2 linked regions of the Prosthecobacter dejongeii genome follow. The protein of the gene in region 1 interacts with the protein of each later gene in a pairwise test. Links are inferred from orthologs where the notes say so. Each region holds a gene or a part of one and is shown on either strand. Other genes may lie near its edges. The genes, in order: ruvA and ruvC.

Region 1 (9,676 bases):
GCCGCCATGGCGGCCTCTACCCCGGCATGGCCTGCTCCGCAGACGATGACATCGTAGTGTTTCGGGTAGGTGTAGAGGCTAGTGGACATGATCAGAGAGGGGGGATGGCGCTGGTTGAAGTCGCTTTACCCGACCCTAGCACAACTCCAAAATTGTTCCATGTGGAACAAAAAGAGCTTGGGTTAGGAACTCTGGGCCATGGCTGAGAGGAAGATAAGGCTCATCGGAACTGCGATCAAAAGGGCCAAAAGGACCATGGCTAAGGCGATGAAACCTTGGTAACGCCTCTCTTTTTGGCTCAATGCGATGATGCTGTCCCGAGCAGCAAGCAGTAGATAAGCGACGTGAGTGAAAGCGATAGCCACGTATGAGACGAGGAAACATGACTGGCTGATACCACCGGCAATTCCCAGTTTGGTTTTGAAAAGCGAAGCGAGTAGCAGTAAGGCAACTCCACTCAGTGGCTAAGTAAACCAAACTCGCAGCGTGGTCATCATCGCCCGTTCTGCGGGAAGGTTAGAAGGGTGGCATTCATCAGGGACTTTGATCTCAGAGAATCTGGCCTGAAATGGCGTCTGTTGCCAGGAAGGTTTTCAGGGCTTCGTTCGTCTCAGTAGGGGCCTCCGGCTGGGGGACAAACAGGGTGGAATTGATGATTCGGGGAGTGCCAGGGCTCGGGATGTTTAGCACTTCAGCTCCATGAAGGATGCCAAGACCGGGCAGGGGAGAGGATGCTGGAAGGGAGCTGTTGTTGACGATGACGATTCTATTCTGTCCATCGTCCCATTCGGGCAGTGCCTGGGTGTAGGGTTGTAGTGCCTCTCTTCCTTTTTGGGTGAACATGGGGTTTTGATGCTCCAAAAATTCGTGGGGTGATAGGCCCAGATCGGCGGCGCATCGTGAGTAATCTGAAATCAGAAAGCGGCTAGTGACGACACTGGGTTCATAACCGAGCATCAAAAAGGAGCAGGTTGGGCCACCGTCGAGATGGAGACGAGTGTTTTTCTTTTGATCAAAACGACCCGGGAATAGTAGGCCAGGGTTTGGCCATGGTCGGTTTGAAAGATGTTGGAGAGTTGTTCCTTTAGCCACACCATCGTCCGCCGGAGCTGAAAGGAATCCACCTGTCCAGACAGGCTGAGGCAGGCAAATCCGGGTTGGGTAAGATCCTGACGAAAGACTTTGGTCGCCACCCAATCTGGCAGGGTCGGGGACATATTTTCCTCTGCACCGATATGAATGTGGCAATCTTCAGGCTTCCAGAAAGCAGGCATCATCCATGCTACTTCGATGGAGTTAGCTGTCCAGGTTCTGTTGGCTTCATCGGACTCCTGACTTGCTTCCCCCTTTCACCCGGCTAGTATTCGGCTCCCTCAACTATGGCCACTAAGACTGCTCCTTCCGCCAAATCTGCTGATGCTCCGATCAATGCCAAACTGACTGCGGCAGACAAGATTGAACTGTATCGCAAGATGGTGCGGGTGCGTCGCTTTGAGCAAGTTTCCCTGCAGCATTACCAGGCGGGTCGCATGGGTGGATTCCTTCACCTTTACATCGGCCAGGAATCGGTGGCGATTGGCTGCACTTCTTTGATGGGTGAAAACGATCACGTCATCACGGCGTATCGCGATCACGCCCACGCCCTGGGAGTTGGGATGTCCATGAATGAGTGCATGGCAGAACTTTTCGGTAAGGCTACGGGTTGCTCGAAGGGCAAGGGTGGTTCGATGCATTATTTTGCGCCGGATAAAAATTACTGGGGCGGCCACGGCATTGTTGCTGGGCAGACACCTCTGGGCCTAGGTCTCGCCTATGGTCTGAAATATCGCGGCCTCAAAGGTGCCGCCATGTGCTTCTTGGGCGATGGTGCGGTGAACCAGGGTGCTTTCCATGAATCGCTGAACTTGGCGGCCCTTTGGGATCTACCTGTCATTTACGTCATCGAAAACAACGGTTACTCCATGGGCACCAGCCAGGAGCGTTCTTCGGCTTACAGCGAGAATCTCGCGAAGCGTGCGGAAGGTTACGGCATGGTCTGGGATTCGTTTGTGGGTGAAGATCTCTACGATGTGCGTGCTCACGTGCAGGTGGCGATTGATCGCGCTCACAACGAGAGCAAGCCGACGATGCTGGAAATCGCGACTTACCGTTGGGAAGGCCACTCCGTGGCGGATGCGAACAAGCTGAAGTACCGCACCAAGGAAGAAGTGGAGAAGTACCAGAAAGAGCACGACCCGATTCAGGTCTGGAAGCGCAACCTTCTGGAAGAAGGTGTGGCCACGGAAGACGAACTGAAGAAAATCGATCGTGAAGCACAGGCGGAAGCAGAAGCTTCGGCGGACTTTGCCAAAACCAGTCCTTATCCAGAACCCGAGTCCATCTTTGAAGATGTCTATTGGGAAGTGGATAACAAGACGGAGGCTGGAGCCACGGGCCGCCACTTCTTCAACGATTGATATGTTTATAGTTAGGCCGATGGGGTGCTAAAGGATGCGCTTACTTTGGCCTTTGACATAAAAGTATCCGATTCGGACATCACGTCAGAAGAAAGGTTGCACCTTCCCTGTCGTATTGAGTAAGCTGTGATTTACCGCGACGTGCGGAGCGAATCCGCGTGCCCAAACCTAACCTTATCTTTGTCATGAACTCAGCAAACACCAGCCGCCGCACGTTCCTGCGCGGCACCGTCGCCGGAGCCGCCGGCCTTGCCACTTTGCCCACTTGGGCGAAACCCATCGGTTCCAACGGTGAAGTCCGTGTGGCCGTCATCGGCTTTAAGTCCCGTGGTTCAGGCCACATCGGTAGCTTGTTGAAGATCCCAGGCGTGCGTCTGGTGGCTCTTTGTGATGTGGACAGTGAAGTGATGGCCAAGCAGGTGGCTGCCCTGGGCAAGCGTGAAACGCCGATCAAGGTGAAGCAGTACAAAGACTTCCGTGAGTGCTGTGCAGATCCGGACATTGATGCCGTGACCATCGCGACACCGAACCATAGCCATACCTTGATTGCCCTCACAGCCATTGCCAATGGCAAGCATGTGTACGTGGAGAAGCCTGTTTCCCATAACATGTGGGAAGGACGCAAGCTGGTGGATGCCGCTGCCATCGCCGAGAAAAAAGGCCTGGTGGTTCAGCACGGCATGCAGCGCCGTTCCGACCTGGGTTGGGCTTCCGCCATGGAGTACGTCAAGAGCGGGCAGATCGGTAAAACGACGCTGAGCCGCGGCATCAACTACAAGGCGCGCAAGAGCATCGGCAAGCTGGATGCACCGGTGCCAGCGAAGGACGTTTTTGCAGCAGGCACCTTCAAGGGTGTGGATGGCAAAGCCACGCAGGGTGAGCTGGATTACAAACTTTGGTCTGCACCACGGCCGATGCTGCCGGTGAATCGTTCCCAGTTCCACTATGACTGGCACTGGCAGTGGGCTTATGGCAATGGTGACATTGGCAACCAAGGGCCACACCAGCTCGACGTAGCTCGCTGGGCTCTAGGCAATCCGGCCGTGCTGCCGAAGCGTGTGATGAGCTTTGGCGGTCGCTGGGGTTACGATGACGATGGCGAAACGGCGAACAACCAGATGGCCTTCTATGACTATGCTGAAGGCGCGCCTCTGCTGTTCGACAACCGTGGTCTGCCAATGAAGGACATGAACTGGGCCAAGGGCGCAGAACCGGTCTATCGCATCAATGGCAAAACCTCGGCTCCGCGTATCGGCAACGTCATCCATTGCGAAGGCGGTTTTATCGCTGAATCCAAGGCTTACGACAATGATGGCAAGGCGATCCATAAGTTTGAAAACTTCCAGGACGGCCCGGACCACATGCTGAACTTCATCAACTCCGTCCGTGCGGGCAAGCTGACGAAGGATGTGCTGCACGTCTCCCACGGCTACCATGCGGCGGCCCTGGCGCAGATGGCCAACATCTCCTACCGCCTCGGCAAGCAGATCTCCAACGACGAGGTCAAAGAGCGCCTCAGCAACAGCAAGGCAGCTCAGGAAACCTTCGATCACTTCGTGGAAAACCTGGTGGCCAACAAGATTGATATGAAGGCTGAGATGGCGCAGGTGGGCCCATGGCTGGACTTCGATCCTGTGGCTGAGAAATTCACCGGTGAGTTCGCTGAAGAGGCGAACAAAATGACCAACGGCGATTATGCCGCAGGCTTTGAGTTGCCTGTGATCAGCTAAGTTTTACGGAGACATTCTTGAGAACGCGGAACCTGGAAACGGGTTCCGCGTTTTTTGTTAGGCGTGTGGGTGTGAGGTCCTCGCATCTTTCCCGGGCTGACGGCGAGACGCCGTCACACCTTGAACCGTTCGTGGTCGTTTGTCTGAGACCAAGGGGAGCTTGCCAGGCTTGTATGGCGCGGGCAAGTGGGACGACGGGGATGGCTGGCATCCTTCCAGGATGCGACCCTGAGTGAAGGTGTTTTTTGGCCTAACCAGGGGTGCGTTCGCTAGGGCTCACGGACCCCTGGCTACCCGCTGCGATGCCTCCGGCATCGGGGGGGGAGAGTTGTGCAGGCATGGGGCTTTGTGTATCCCGGGAAAGACGGGTCATCCGGCGAAGGGGGTGGGTGAGCTACCGGGATGTTTTTTCGCCGGACACACCCGTCCTACCTATGGAAGGCCGGGCGAAGCGGAAGCTGGGGGTTACTGGACGAAGCTGCCGACGACTTTGGGAGGGGTGTCTTTTCGGATGGCAAAGATCTCGGGGCTGGCGGCGCGGGGATCCGTGCGGAAACGTTCGGCGAGGTCAGGGGCGAATTCTTCGAGGGCTTCCGGTTTGGCGGGGAAGACGAAAAGGGAGTGACGATCTGGCAGGGCAACCCAGATTTCGGGTCCGAAGAGTTTTTCAAAAACGGCGGGCAGAGAAGGGGCGATGAGGAGGGAGGCGATGAGGGGCTGCTCGCTGCGATAGACGGCGTAAAGGACTTTGCCTTCGGGGTCTTTGATCAGGTCGGGTTTAAGGCTCGCCAGTCGTTTGTCGGCAACTTTTTTGGCGCGTTCGGCAAAGGTTTCGACGCTGATGCCAAGCTTTTTAAAGTCCTGGGCGGAGTAGGCGAGGATGCCGGGGACATCGGCCAATTCTTTGGCAGGGGTGAGGACGGTGAGTTCGGCGTCTTGAGGGACGATGGAAAGGGGGCTGCGCATGACGATGGGCTCAGGCAGCAGGAGCAGCTCTTCCAGGCGGCGTTCGGGCGTCTGGGCCATGAGGAGGCTAGCCAGGAGGCAGAAAGCGGCGAGGAAGCGGAGTTTCATGAGGATTACTTGAGCATGGGTGGAGGGGTGGCGCTAGCAATCAAAGACCTTGCGCGTGGGGCGAGTCCCGGCTTCATGAGGAGCATGATCGCCTTTCTCCGTGGCAAACTCGCTGAAGCCTACCCGCACCAAGCCATTGTGGATGTGGGCGGGGTGGGCTATGCGACGAACATTCCCCTAACCACCTTTGATAAACTGCCGCAGCAGGGTGGAGAAGTGCGGCTGCTGACGCATCACCACGTGACGGAGCGTGAGCACACCTTGTTTGGTTTTTACACGGAGGATGAACGGGATCTCTTCCGTTTGCTGATTGATCGGGTGTCCGGGATCGGGCCGAAGATGGCGCTGTCGGTTCTGAGCGGGATGCCAGTGGCTGCATTTAAGGATGCGGTGATCCGCAATGACACAGCCGCACTGGCGCGGATCAAAGGGGTGGGTAAAAAGACGGCGGAGCGGATCGTGCTAGAGCTGAAGGACAAGGTGGGCGTGGTGGATGCGTGGCAGGCGGCTGAGGTGGCGCGTGGTACGCATGATCCGAAACAGGCGGCGATCAGTGATGCGGTGCTGGGCCTGATCGCGCTGGGTTACAAGCAGAGCGAGGCGCAGAAGACGGTGAATGATCTGGTCAAAGCGAGCACGGAGCCTGTGCGCGCGGATAAGCTGATCCGTGAGGCGCTGCGGGCGATGCAGTAAGGGGCGTTACCAGCCGAAGATGATGGGGCCGGGAACGATCTTGACGCCGCCACTACCGAGGGGATTACCCTTGGTTTCCTCGATGCTTTCGACGACGTTTTCTTTGAGGTTCACGCTCATGCTGCCAGTCTCGACCTTAATGTAAACGACGGTCTGGATGGGCCTGCCCAGGGCGTCTAGGCCAGTACTGTATTGGGGGATGCGGTCATAGACGACATACTCCAGCTTTTCTTCCCGGCCGCTGGCGCTGAGTTTGCTGGATTTGCGATTGGGCTTGCCCAGGCTGGCGTGGACTTCTTCGGCAGTCATGCCGAGGGCGATTTGTTTGGCAGCGATGAGGGCCTCCACTTCGGTCTGGCGTTGGTGGAGTTTTTTGAGGTTGGGGACCAGGTTCGGATCGGGGGAAAGGAGGTCGGCCATGCGCATCCAGCCGGAGACGTCTCCGTGGCGGGCGCGTCCGCGAATGCGGTAAGCGGTGTCTGAGAGCCCGACGAGCTTGACCAGGGTGCCAGGGGCCATGGAGCCGAGGGGTTGATCCATCTTCGACCGAGTGTAGATGGGGGACTCCTGGAGGACCTTGAGCGTCACGGGTTTTTTGAGCATGTCTTCCACGTCCATGGTGCCGGGCTCAGGCGCGAGGAGGGAGGATTTGCGCGAGCTGGAGAGCTGAGCGGAGGCCACGCTGCCGAGGGCGAGGAATCCAACGAGCACGACGAAAAGAGGGGCCTTTTTCATGACGGGAGCGAGACTACCAAAGTCTGACGGGTTCAGGAAAGCTTTTGTTCGACGTGAGGGAGCTTTGGCGTATCCGTTTGCACAATGCCTAACGGACCTCTTTCGACCAAGCTCTTCGAACTCGCTAAACAATACATTCCGGGGGGGGTGAACTCGCCGGTGCGTGCTTTTCGGAATGTGGGGGGAGATCCGTTTTTTGTGCGACGGGCCAAGGGCTGCCGGATCTGGGATGTGGATGGGCGGGAGATGATTGATTTTGTCGGCACATGGGGCCCGGCGATTTTGGGTCATGCGCCGGTTTCGGTGATTGAGGCGATCCACACGGCGGCGAAAGATGGGGTGAGCTTTGGCATTCCGAATCCCTACGAGGTGGACATGGCGCGGACGATCTGTGAGTGGGTGCCTTCCGTGAAAAAGGTGCGTTTGGTGAGCAGCGGGACGGAAGCGACGATGTCGGCCATCCGCCTGGCGCGTGGTTTCACGGGGCGGTCGCGGCTGGTGAAGTTCGACGGCTGTTATCATGGCCATTCAGACAGTCTGCTGGTGGCAGCGGGCAGCGGAGCGCTGACGCATGGGCACCCGGACAGTGCGGGTGTGCCGGCGGCCTTTGCGGAGCTGACCAGCGTGCTGCCTTTCAATGATGAAGCGGCGCTGGAAGAGCTTTTTGAGGCGAAGGGGCACGAGATCGCGGCGCTGATCGTGGAACCTTATCCGGCAAATGCGGGGCTGATTTTGCCCAAGCCGGGTTTCTTGCAAAAGCTGCGCGACATCACGACGAAGTACGGCGCGGTGCTGATCTTTGACGAAGTGATGACGGGCTTTCGCCTGGCAAAGGGCGGGGTGCAGGAGCTGGAGGGCATCACCCCAGATCTGACATGCTTTGGCAAGGTGATCGGCGGCGGCTTGCCAGTGGGTGCCTTCGGTGGGCGGGCGGACATCATGGATTACTTGGCACCGCTGGGGCCAGTGTACCAGGCTGGGACGCTGAGTGGCAATCCTTTGGCCATGGCGGCGGGCTTGGCGCAGTTGCGGGAGCTGGATCGTCAGCAGGGTTTTGCTTATCTGGAAGAAATCGGTCAGGTGATGGAAGAGGCCGTGCTGGACGTGCTGAAGCGTAAGGGCCTGGGCTACCGCTGGTATCGCAAGGGCAGCATGTTCTGTCTCTTTTTCACGGAGACGGAGGTGCATCATCTACAGGATGCGAAGACCGCTGACCTGGTGTCTTTCCGGAAGTTCTTCCACCACTGTCTGGACCACGGAGTGTACTTTGCCCCGAGCCAGTTTGAGACGGGATTCATCAGCATGGCACATGCAAAGGCAGACATGGAACGCACAGCGGAGGTGGCTGCGGCCGCGCTGAGTGCGCTGTGAGGAGGCGACTGTCATTTGCACGGAATAACAAGCGCACGGTTGCAGAAATGCGCTAAAGCAGTGGAGGACAGCCTGCCATCTCGCCCATGAAATCTATTGTCGGTCAATGCCTCAAGAAGCTCCTTGCGACGCAGGGATACAGCCTCGTACCCACGAAGAAGTGGGAGGAGTACAAGAAGGTGTATGTGCGCGATAAGATCGGCGGTCCGGCCGCGAAGCATTTGGTGAAACTGCTGGATACTTACCCGGTGGATTGTGTCTTCGATGTGGGAGCGAATGACGGAGGTTTTGCGCAGATGATGCGGACGGAGGTGGGCTACCAGGGGTGGATCATTTCATTTGAGCCGCTGGTGGAGATCGCCGAAGAGCTGGCGAAGAAAGCGGCGGCTGACCCCAAGTGGGAAGTGATGACGGATGCGCTAGGCCGCGACATTGGGGAAAAGGAATTTCACCAGATGGCGGGGGATGTTTTTAGCTCCTTTTATCTGCCGGATCCTTCGCAGCCCTCCAAGTACGCGGAGTCCAATAAGGTGCTTCGGAGCATGGCGGTGAAGGTGAACACGATCAATCACCTGTGGCCACAGATCCAGAAGCGGCTGGGTGTGAAGACGATGCTGCTGAAGATGGACACACAGGGTTTCGACTCGGAGGTCTTCGCCGGGGCCGACCGTTGTTTTGACGATATTCCTTTGGTGATGTCGGAGATTTCATTCATCCGGCTGTACAAAGAGGCACAGACCTTTCAGGAGTCTCTGGATACCTTTGCGGCGGCCGGGTATGTGCCAGCGATGCTCAATCCCATCAGCTACGATGACCGACAGGCGGCGATCGAAATGGATGCCATTTTGGTGCGGGCGAAGCGGCCTGCTTAAAGGGGAGGCAGGCAGTGCTCTCTAGAGAGGGCTTTTTTAGGCGAGCCGGAGCTTCTTTTTGAGGAGGGTCCAGGCCTCGTGGCGCTCGCTAGTCTGGAGGATAAACCAGGGCATGAGGAGGAGACAGACGAGGGTGTAGCCACTGCCTGCGAGGAAGAGGCTGCCATAGTCTGGCTGGACCCAGCGATGAAAGAGCCAAATGCCCAGCAAAGGCGGGATACTGCTGCGTAGGGAGGACAGGAGGAGATGCTTGAAGATGTATTCCGTAGCGGGAACGTGGATGACCTTTGCCACCATGATGGGGAGGACGAACAAACGGGAGATAAGCATCTCCAGCGCGATAGCGCTCACCACGCCGTGAAGGCCCCAGACCATGCCGAAGGCGATGCTGAGGACCGCACTGAAGCAGCCGCCGGCGATGGCCATCCAGGAGAGCCAGTGATTCTTATCCAGGGTATAGAGCAAATTGTGAGCGGGATACTGGGCGAAGTAGAGGAGGTAAGGACCCGCGACGATGTGCATGACATCGGTCGCGCCCCAGAGATTCGGCCCGACCCAGCGGTGAAAGAAAGGCGAGGCGAGCCAGCAGGCCCCGAGGACGGCAAAGGTGCTGAAGGAGGCGGCCCAGCGAGAGGAACGAATGAAGATGCTGCGCAGTCCTGCCTCATCTCCGGCCCCGTGAAGCTGGCTGAAAATGGAGATGACTGGCCCACCGAAGATGGCACCCACAGTGTCTTGGATGATG
Region 2 (9,796 bases), on another replicon or contig:
TATAAGAGCTGTCAAAAATTTTCCCATCAATCAGGGTGCCTTCATAGTGTACCAGCACCGTGTCTGTGGCGGAAGGGCTCTTGCCGGTGCCTTCGGTCAGTACTTTGTACTGAAGACCACTGGAGGTCACGACGACGCCTTCTTTTTTGGCGTTATCTTCAAGAAATTTTTCACCTTTGGCGAGTGCGATGTCGGACATGATGGATGGAATGGAGGATTAACCTGCCTTTTTAAAAGGCAAGAGAGGTAGTCTAACGAGCCTGCCGCTCTGTGCAACTTCAGGCAGGCCGATTAAATCTTCACAGGCCAAAAGCTTCTGGCAGGAGTTGCGCCATCGTTCGTGTGACGGGCTCGCCGGCTTGTAAAAAAGTAACTTTAGTGAGCCCGCCCGGCAGGGAAAACTCTGCCATCACCTGTCGGCAGGCACCGCAGGGTGGAAATTCATGGCCCAGGCAGACAACGGCGAGGTGCCGGATTTTCATCTCGGGACCTTCTTGGGCAATGGCTTGAAAAATCGCATTCCGTTCCCCGCAGATCGTCAGGCCATAGCTGGCGTTCTCCACATTGCAGCCTTGGTAAAGCCCGCCAACATCCGTCTCCAGAGCACAGCCGACTTGGAATTTTGAATACGGTGCGTAGGCTTTTTCTGCCGCCATGCGGGCGTGGACGAGGAGGTCAGACATGAAGATAAGATGGCATAAAAAACAGAGGCAGGTACTGAGACCTGCCTCCGCTGAAAATGAGAACTGATAAAAGAACCTTTGCCGCCTGGATTACAGCGCTTTGAATTTCACTTCCTTCCACTGTACTTTATATGGGCCGGTGCCTTTTTTGATGCCATGCACCTGGAAGCCGATGTGGCCTTCAGGATCGCCTGGCTGGGTGAAATCGGCGGTTTTCACGCCATTCACGAAACTCTGGTAGTGGTCGCCCTTCACCACGATGCGGTAGTGATTCCACTCGCCCTTTTTAAAGGCGGCCTTGGCTTCGTCACTGCGGACAGCTTCCGTCTTGGTGAGGATGCTCCACCAGGTGCCACGGCGAGCTTCGTCATAAAAATCACCTGCAGTGCCGTTGATCGCGATCTCACACTGAGGCCCATAGAGGCGGCCTGCGGGCAAGGGTTTGTCGCCCTTAGCGCCTTCAGGTGCTGGGTCACCGTCTTTGGCGAGCTTGCTGCGTACCTGCACGCCTGAATTCAGTTCATTATCCACTTTGACCTCAAACTGGAGTTCAAAGTCTTTGAAGGGGCCTTTAGCCAAGAAAGTATTGCCACTGCCCTCCACCGTGGTGCCAGTGAGAATGCCGTTTTCGACGGTGTAGGTGGCTTGGCCGCTGACGATTTTAGCATCGCCGAGACCGTCTTTGAACCAGGTCTGCCAGCCTTCGTCAGCTTGTGCGCTGAGAGAGAGGGCGGCCACGAGAGAAATGAGGAGTTGGTTTTTCATGGGCCGAAAAGAACGCCGTTTGCAGGAAAATCCATCGCCAAGCCTCAAAAAAGCGCATATTATTAATACATCTTAAATAAAAGAGCGGGTTTTAACCCCATTAAAACCCCAAAATAATCCAGTTCCAACTTGAACAAACAAGTTGGATCGGTTTTAATGCCATTAATTCCGGGTTTTTATCCCATGGCTCGCCCTACAAACAGCTTCGATTCGGTCTCGATGACCATCGCAGTCACTCCCCAGATCAAGATGTATCTGGAGGATTTGACCCTCGATGGTACATACGGGAGCAGTCCAGCTGAGGCCGCACGGCTGCTGATCAGCCAAGCGATCGAGGCGAAGATCAAGGATGGGCTGCTGACTCGGAGAAAGTTCATGATTCAAGATGGCGACGTCGTGGCCCTGCCACTGCCCGCCTAACCTCATTCCACTCCGATGACCATGCAAACCGATCTTCTCAGCGATACCCAGGTGTTTACCACCATCATGAGCCTGGAAATGACCGACAAGGACCGCAGCTCCCGTGGCGGATGGAAGTCCGACACCCGGCTGGAAGTGCTGGCGAACGAAATCGTCCGCTACATGCCAGAACTGGCTCAGATGCTCGTGCAGGGAGGCAAGCGCAAGCTCGCGGCCTAAGCTCTGCTTTCATCGCACAGGATTATCCTGACCAGGACATGAGGCCAGCGTCGCTGACGTTGGCCTTGTCATTTCCAGACGTGGCATCCAGTGTCTCAATCGGGCGCGAATGCGCTGAGTCCATTACCCCTTTTCCTTTCCATGCCTTCTTTTTCTAAAACCTTCTTGCCAGCCATGGGCTTACTCATCGGTCTCAGTGCCTGTGCGACGGTCAAACGCCTGACGCCTGATCTCACTAAGATCCCCGTGCCGCCGATGCCCAGTTTCACCACCTTAAAAAAGGTGACCCGTATTCTGCCTGGGATGCCCAGCAGTGATAAAGCGACTGAAGATGATCCACAGGTCCCCTTCAATGCGCGAGGCACGCTGGGGTATGGCCAGACCCTGAGACTGCATGTGTATGAAGGTAGCCGTAACACCAAACGCATCTACAATGGTGTGGCGATGATTGATTCCCAAGGAGTCATCAACTTTGGCAACGAGATCGGCAGTGCGAAAATCGGTGGGGCGACGCTGCCGGAAGCCGTGACGGCTCTTACCGCCACCTTCCGTGTCGGTCTGCGGCTCACCCGCCCAGTCACAGTCCACATCTTGTCGGTGGAGGATGTGCCAGTGGTCTCCATCACGGGGGATGTGCTGAAAGACGAATTCATTCCTGCCTGGGAAGACATGACCATCAAACAAGCCGTGACTGTCGCGGGAGGGCGTAAGTTAGGCTCCCCTAACCGAGGTGTTTACCTCATCCGCGAAGGTTACCGCCGTTATTACCCCAGCCTGGAAGCTGCGGATGAGCACGAACCCGAGCCTGGCGACATCATCTATCTTTCCCCCGACCTTTGACCATTCATGATTGAGCACATCGGCGGCAATCCAGCCGCAAACCAAAATCCTTGGAGCAGCCTCTTTAAAACCATCGCCGTTTTGCGGATCGGCGCTGGCGTGCTTTTGCTCACTCAGCATGGCTGGAAGGCAGCCGAGGGCGCGTATCACTTTCTCTGGGAGGAACAGGGATGGGATTGGGTGAAGGCCTTTAACGACGCAGGGCTGCCCTACGCAGCGCTACTAGCCCCCACCATCGCCATCCTCGTAGCCGCAGTTGCAGTGAGTTGGTGCATCGGCTTCCTCACGCGCCTCTTCGCTGTGGTCTTCATGCCAGTGGCCATCGGTGTGATTGTAAAGGCTGGGCCGATGTACATGGAGATCGGCTGGCTGTATCTCCTGGTCGCTTTCACCCTTCTACTCTATGGATCAGGAGCCGTCTCGATTGATAAGCTCTTTCGTTTAGGAGAGAGCTGGGGACAGCCCAAAAAGAAAAAGTGGTAAGATCCATCTACCACGCTTTTTGTTAGGCCAGGTTTCATCTGATCTGCATGCCCCTTCCCCGCCCATCTCCCCAGCCGCCCATCACTGAGCGCGTGCTGGCCATTGACCCAGCCCTGAGAAATACGGGCTGGGCCATTTTAGAAAAAACAGGAAGGGATCTCAAAGCCATCGCTTACGGGGTGATCACCAACAAACCCAAACTCCTGCACTCCGGCTGCCTCGTCGCCATCCGTGAGCAATTGCACGAGGTCATTCGCCAGCACTCACCCACGGTTTGTGCCATTGAGGCCACCATCTACGTGCAGAGTTTTAAGACGGCCATCGTTTTAGGCACGGCCCGCGCCGCATGCCTCATCGCGGCGGCGGAACATGGCATGGCCATCTACGAGTATGCGCCGAAAGAAGTGAAACAAGCGGCGGTGGGACGCGGTGCTGCACAAAAAGACCAAGTAGCTTTCATGATCCGCTCCATGCTGCGTCTGAGGGAAACACCCCCTCCGGATGCTGCGGATGCGCTGGCGGTCGGCATCGCCCATTTCCAGAATGCAGATGCTGGGGCTGCCATCACCCGAGAAATGAAACGAGTGTAAACTCCACTGCTGCCTAGCAAGGATCTCAGGCCAATTTTTCTTCTGGTGTCGTATCCTGGAGATGTCAGCCACATTTCCCATGACCCGCCACGCCGCTTTAGCCCGCTGGCATGAGTTCCTTCCCGCCACGCCAGCTTATCAAGCATGGCGAAATCATGTGGAGCCCGGTCATGCGAATGTTTCACGACTCTCCCCCGCTCTACGCACTCGCGTGATGCTTGAGGATGAAATCATCGCAGATACCTTGGCCCAATATCACCTGCCTCAAGTCGAAAAGTGGCTGCAAGAAGTCTGCTGGCGCCGCTACTGGAAAGGCTGGCTGGAAATGCGGCCACACGTGTGGCGACGATACCGGCAGGGCGTCCATGACGCACAAAGGCATCTGTCCACCGAACAAAAAGCACGGCAAAATGCCATTGAACAAGGCCAGGGAGGCATTGCCATCATGGATCACTTGGCTCGTGAACTCATCCACACAGGCTATCTGCATAACCATGCCCGCATGTGGTTTGCTAGCTACTGGGTTCATGTGGAGCGCCTCCCTTGGGAGCTCGGAGCAGATTTTTTCTTTCGCCACCTGCTGGATGCTGACCCTGCCAGCAACACTTTGTCATGGCGCTGGGTGGCAGGACTGCAAACCCGAGGTAAAACCTATTTGGTGCGGCGGAGCAATTTAGAAAAATACCTCACCCCCACTATCCTTCAAGACAGCACGGGCCTGGAGCTTTTAGAAGACTCTCTCGTTAGCCCCAGGCCCTTGTCACTCCCTGAGGAGGAGCTTCCTCACGCACTGCCGCAATTGCCTACTCTAGCGCCTTCGCTATCCAGCCGTTTTGGCCTCTGGCTGCATCCGGACGATTTGTGCCCCGAAGTGGGGCCACTCGCCCACATCCGCCCCACAGCCGTCGCTGCGTTTACCAGTTCACCCATTTACACCCATTACCGGTTAGGCCAAAATCGAATCCAGCATCTGCATGCCGCTTTGAAAGATGCCACCACACGTTCAGCGGAGCATTATGGTTGCCCAGTCACACTGGATGAGGCGCCCACCACAGCAGACGGTCTGGTAACTTGGGCGCAGAGAGAACAGCTTCAGGACATCGTCGCTTTTGCACCTTTTATCGGCCCCATTGCGGATGCGATACCCCACATCCAGACACGTTTGGCGGAGATTTCTTGCCAGCTTCACCTCATCCGCCGTCCATCGGATCTTGCGGTGTTTCCTAAGGCGAAGGCTGGTTTCTTTCCGTTTTGGGAAAAGATGAAAACCGAACTCGTTAGGAAATCCACAGGCTCAGTTTTTGAAGGTAAGCCAATCCATTAGAGCGAACCGAATTTAGTTAGCCTCAAACCATCACTCTCAAAAATGATTTTATATGCATCTAATAGTCTCATATTTATAAATACACTTCTCTTGGGTTGATTTCTTCTTGTATTTAGCGATATATTTACAAATACCATATCGCAACCATGCCTAAGGTCAGTCCAACCCCTTCCAATAACGACCGCATGCTCATCGGCACGCCCGGTGCCGTGACGGGAAATCTTTTGGAAAAGCTGGAAGAACGCCGCGCCTGGCGTCTTCAGGAAACCGCTTCTCCTCACTTGTGGGTGCTCGTCTCCATTTTGGGGGATTTGATCATGGCCGTCGCCGCAGGCCACGCCGCTTATTGGCTGCGCTTTCATTCCGCCTTGCGCGACTTTGGCAACTGGGATGACATGACCCTGCGCCAATACACGGGCCACATGACCTTGGGCACTGCCACCTTACTGTTAGCCATCGGCTGGCAAGGCATCTACCACCGGAACGTGCTGCTGCGGAACAGGTGGATTGCTTCTCGTCTAGGAAAAGCCGTGTTGATCTGGACCCTGGGGTTCCTGGCGATCACGCTGGCTTTAAAAATGCAGCCGTCCATTTCACGTGTGTATGTGGCTCTCAATGGTGCATGTGCGCTGCTTTTGCTGTTGGGCTGGCGCATGGCTTTCAATCGCTTCCTGCATTCCCCGAAACGCATTCGTAGCCTCCAGCAGCGCACTTTGTTCGTCGGCTGGAATGAGGATGCCCAAAGGCTGTGGCAGACCCTCAGCCAGGACAAGGCGCATGCGTTTGAACTCATCGGCTGGGTGGATGCCTCGGGGTGGCGTGATGCATCCGCCCCCTCTTCAGACATCCCCTTTGTCGGGTACTTGGAAGACATCCATCGGGTCATCGCCAGGCATGAAGTGGACATGATCATCGTGGCCGATTTAGCCCGGCAGCACCTCGTGGAACTGGCGAATTTGTGCGAGAGGGAGATGATTCAGTTCAAGCTCGCTCCTTCCGTATTCCGGATTTTCGTTTCGGGACTCTCTTTGGAAACCATCGCAGGCACGCCAGTCTTGGGCGTGAACCGATTGCCGCTGGATAGCACTCTCAATGTGCTGGCCAAGCGCGCCCTAGACATCGTAGGAGCCAGCGTGGGACTGCTGCTCAGTGCGCCCATCATCGCATTTTTCGGATTCATGGTCTGGTGGGAATCAGGTGGGCCCATCTTTTACCGCCAGCGCCGCTGGGGCATGAATGGCGTGGCTTTTGACATCATTAAAATCCGTTCCATGAAGCTCAATGCTGAAGCCAATACCGGGGCTCAGTGGTGTGTGCAGGATGATCCACGTCGCCTCAAAGTAGGGGCCTTCATGCGGAAATGGAATATTGATGAAGTGCCTCAATTTTGGAATGTGCTCAAAGGGCAGATGAGCCTCGTTGGCCCACGGCCTGAACGGCCCGAGTTAATCGCCGATTTTAAGCACGAGATCCCTCACTACAATGCCCGCCATCATGCCAAACCGGGGATGACGGGCTGGGCGCAGGTAAAGGGCTTGCGCGGAGATACCGACCTAGCCGAGCGAATCAAATGTGACCTTTGGTATCTGGAAAACTGGAGCTTGCTGCTCGATATCCAAATCATGTTCCTGACCTTCTTCAAGCGTGACAATGCCTACTGATGCGGCCATCTTCAGGCCCGCCCGTGCCTCTGAGGCAGTGCCAGTAAACAAGCCTACATCTAAGAACGACGTCTTTTTTGCTTGATGTGAGAAGGCTGCCACCCTGATGTTATCAGGCTTTTACCAAACCCCCGCCCCAACACCGTGTCTGCGAGTCTTTCGAGCTTCTCCAATCTGCTGGACAATCATGCTGCCAATCTTTTGAGCCAGGGACGGCTGGAGGAAGCCCTGAGCGCCGCCACTAGTGCCCTTTCTGGCCTGCGTGAAGCCGTGGAGGACGATGCCGCAGAAATGCCTCGCCTCTTTACGGGCATCCAAGTCCTGGCCGAAATCCAGCGTGAGATGGGAGATGTCTCTGGCTCTGAAGCCAGCTATGGCGAAGCCCTGGAAATTGCTGGGCGCACCGCCATCCCGGCGGATGAAGTCGCGCGCATCCGCACTCAGCTCGCCACGCTGCTGGATTTCAGCCAACGCGAGGCGGAGGCCATTCCCCTCTATGAGCAGGCTATCAGTGATTATGAGGCCCTAACTCCGCCAGATGAGGAGACGGCTGCACAACTGCGCAACAACTTGGCCATGATCTACAAGGGCCTGGGTAAATTTGCTTTGGCTGAACAGCACTACCTTCGCTCGCTGGAAACTCTGGAAGCAAAGCGAGGTCGCGAGACGGAAGAAGTTGCCGCTGTTTACAACAACCTCGGCAGCCTCTATTACACCGCAGGCTTTCCAGACCAGGCCAAGGAGATGTTCACGGAAGCTCTGCAAATCCGGACCAAACTCCTAGGCTCAGACCACCCCGATGTCGCGCAGTCTCACTGTAACCTCGCCACTGCGAACCACGAACTCGGGGATAATGCCGCTTCCATCCGTGACTTTGAGCAGAGCCTTCGGATTCTGGAACTGCACTTAGCCGATGAAGCCGTGAGCTACGAGGCCGTGAGTCTGGACTACATCGCCCTGCTGGAAAACCAGGGTGAAGACAAAAAAGCGGCGGCGGCTCGCAAGAGACTGGATAAGATGCTGGCCACTTTAGATTGAGGATAAAAAGAGGCTCCTATTCCTTTACTTTCTCTTCTGGCACTCAGGTGCTTTCTGGTGCGTAATGGCTGTGCCATGAGAGCCACCGCCTTTTGCATCGCCCTATTTGCCTGTGTCCTTTGCCTCACCACGTTTACCGGCTGTGCACGCCGGGATGTATTAGTGATTGGCATGGATGCCACATACCCACCTTTCGAATTCAAAGACCCTCAGGGGAAAGTCAGCGGTATCAGCGTGGCCATCGGTGATGAGATCGGCAAGACACTGGGCAAAACAGTGGAGTATAGAAACATGGGCTTTGACGGCCTCATCCCTGCCCTGCAAAGCGGCCAGATTGACCTCATCATCTCCTCTCTCACAGCCAGCCCTGAGCGGCGGAAGTCCATTGATTTTTCTGACCCTTATGTAAAAACCGGCCTCTCCATTCTGGTGGCGAAAGACTCTTCTGTAAAATCTAGTGAGGACCTACGCGCCCCTGGCCGCAAGCTGGCTGTGCGACTCGCCACCACGGGTGAACAGTGGTGCCGTACGGAATTACCCAATGCCCAAAAAATCTCGCTGGATACAGATGCCGCCTGCGTGCTGGAGGTAGTGAATGGCACGGTTGATGCCTGGGTATATGACCAAGTCTCCGTCATGAATTATCACGCTCAGCATCCCAGTCGCACCCGCGCGCTGCTGGCCCCACTGAGGGAGGAATCCTGGGCAGTCGGGGTAAAACAAGGGCGCGAAGATTTAAAGACGAAGGTGAATGAAACCATCGCCCGCATGAAAAAAGAGGGCGTCTTCGCCAAATTGGCCGATCAATACTTGGCCAAAGAAAGGGATCTCATGAAAGCGCAGGGGCTGCCCTTTGTGTTTGAGTGAAGGGTTTTCTCCTCAAAGGCCGTTTGTCTGCCTGATGATCATTGACTGTCACAATCATGTCGGTGTGGACGTGCTATTTTATCTGCACGGTGACTTCCCTTATGCTCAGCACCTCGTCGCCATGGTGGAGGAAGGAGGGGCACTAGGGGTGGATCGCTGGATCGTCTTCCCCTTTGTCAGTCACATGGCCCTGGATGCCAGCGGCTTCTTGACCAACGAGATTCGCGAAGGCGGCATGCAGCTCACTCAAGTGCCTTACGCTCTGGAAAACCGTCGTCTGTTGAAGGAAATTTATGATCTCTTCCCAGAATACGCGCCACGCTTACTCCCCTTCATCATGGTGGATCCCATGCGCAATCCCGCCGCCCAGGCCGAGGAACTGCGCCGCCTGCGCCAGGATTACTCCTTCTACGGCATCAAGATGCAGACCACGATTCTACAATCTGACATCAAGCATCTGCGGGATCGTGGCAAGGTCTTCCTGGAACTTGCCGAGGAGTGGGATCTGCCTTTGCTCATCCACTCCAGCGTTGCCAAAAGTGATCTCTGGGCTCAAGCCAGCGACATTCTCGACATTGCGGAAGAAAACCCGCAGGTGCGATTCTGTCTCGCCCACTCCTGCCGTTTTGACAAAGAGTGTCTGGACAGAGTGAATGCACTGCCTAACACATGGTTCGACAATTCTGCTCACTGCATCCACTGCGAAGGGGCCGTGAAAGACATGCCCTTCATCGCTCCTCGGGAGCGACGGTTTGACAGCGACTACAGCGACCCAGCACGGGTCATTGCAGACCTCGCCGCTGCTTACCCCACGAAGTTCATGTGGGGCAGTGACTCGCCTTTTTACAGCTATGCGGCAGAGATCAATCACGAGATCGTCCGCCTCATCTGCACTTATGAAAAGGA

What was found.
Region 2: the proteins of ruvA (region 1) and ruvC interact in binary tests that used the Escherichia coli proteins (3 or more experiments, as listed by UniProt). The link is inferred for Prosthecobacter dejongeii from one-to-one orthologs.

The regions. Positions count from the first base shown.
Region 1 is NZ_JACHIF010000001.1:1,116,596-1,126,271, forward strand. What follows is about bases 4,321-7,148. They hold ruvA (Holliday junction branch migration protein RuvA), read left to right. Parts: upstream 4,321-5,344; coding sequence 5,345-5,953; downstream 5,954-7,148. Other genes in these bases: HNQ64_RS04465 (hypothetical protein), read right to left, coding at 4,652-5,260; HNQ64_RS04475 (hypothetical protein), read right to left, coding at 5,960-6,688; hemL (glutamate-1-semialdehyde 2,1-aminomutase), read left to right, coding at 6,773-7,148. Also shown: tRNA uridine-5-carboxymethylaminomethyl(34) synthesis enzyme MnmG, read right to left, coding at 1-89; HNQ64_RS04440 (hypothetical protein), read right to left, coding at 183-365; HNQ64_RS04445 (hypothetical protein), read right to left, coding at 550-843; HNQ64_RS04450 (hypothetical protein), read right to left, coding at 957-1,277; pdhA (pyruvate dehydrogenase (acetyl-transferring) E1 component subunit alpha), read left to right, coding at 1,380-2,456; HNQ64_RS04460 (Gfo/Idh/MocA family protein), read left to right, coding at 2,642-4,186; more of hemL, read left to right, coding at 7,149-8,059; HNQ64_RS04485 (FkbM family methyltransferase), read left to right, coding at 8,146-8,931; HNQ64_RS04490 (lipopolysaccharide biosynthesis protein), read right to left, coding at 8,968-9,676. UniProt on the Escherichia coli protein: The RuvA-RuvB-RuvC complex processes Holliday junction (HJ) DNA during genetic recombination and DNA repair.
Region 2 is NZ_JACHIF010000010.1:69,448-79,243, forward strand. What follows is about bases 2,281-5,228. They hold ruvC (crossover junction endodeoxyribonuclease RuvC), read left to right. Parts: upstream 2,281-3,457; coding sequence 3,458-4,000; downstream 4,001-5,228. Other genes in these bases: HNQ64_RS19725 (polysaccharide biosynthesis/export family protein), read left to right, coding at 2,281-2,927; HNQ64_RS19730 (DoxX family protein), read left to right, coding at 2,934-3,410; HNQ64_RS19740 (FAD-binding domain-containing protein), read left to right, coding at 4,080-5,228. Also shown: HNQ64_RS19705 (cytidine deaminase), read right to left, coding at 300-683; HNQ64_RS19710 (3-keto-disaccharide hydrolase), read right to left, coding at 774-1,448; HNQ64_RS19715 (hypothetical protein), read left to right, coding at 1,632-1,868; HNQ64_RS19720 (hypothetical protein), read left to right, coding at 1,890-2,087; more of HNQ64_RS19725, read left to right, coding at 2,229-2,280; more of HNQ64_RS19740, read left to right, coding at 5,229-5,324; HNQ64_RS19745 (sugar transferase), read left to right, coding at 5,471-6,985; HNQ64_RS19750 (tetratricopeptide repeat protein), read left to right, coding at 7,130-8,023; HNQ64_RS19755 (transporter substrate-binding domain-containing protein), read left to right, coding at 8,099-8,890; HNQ64_RS19760 (amidohydrolase family protein), read left to right, coding at 8,925-9,796.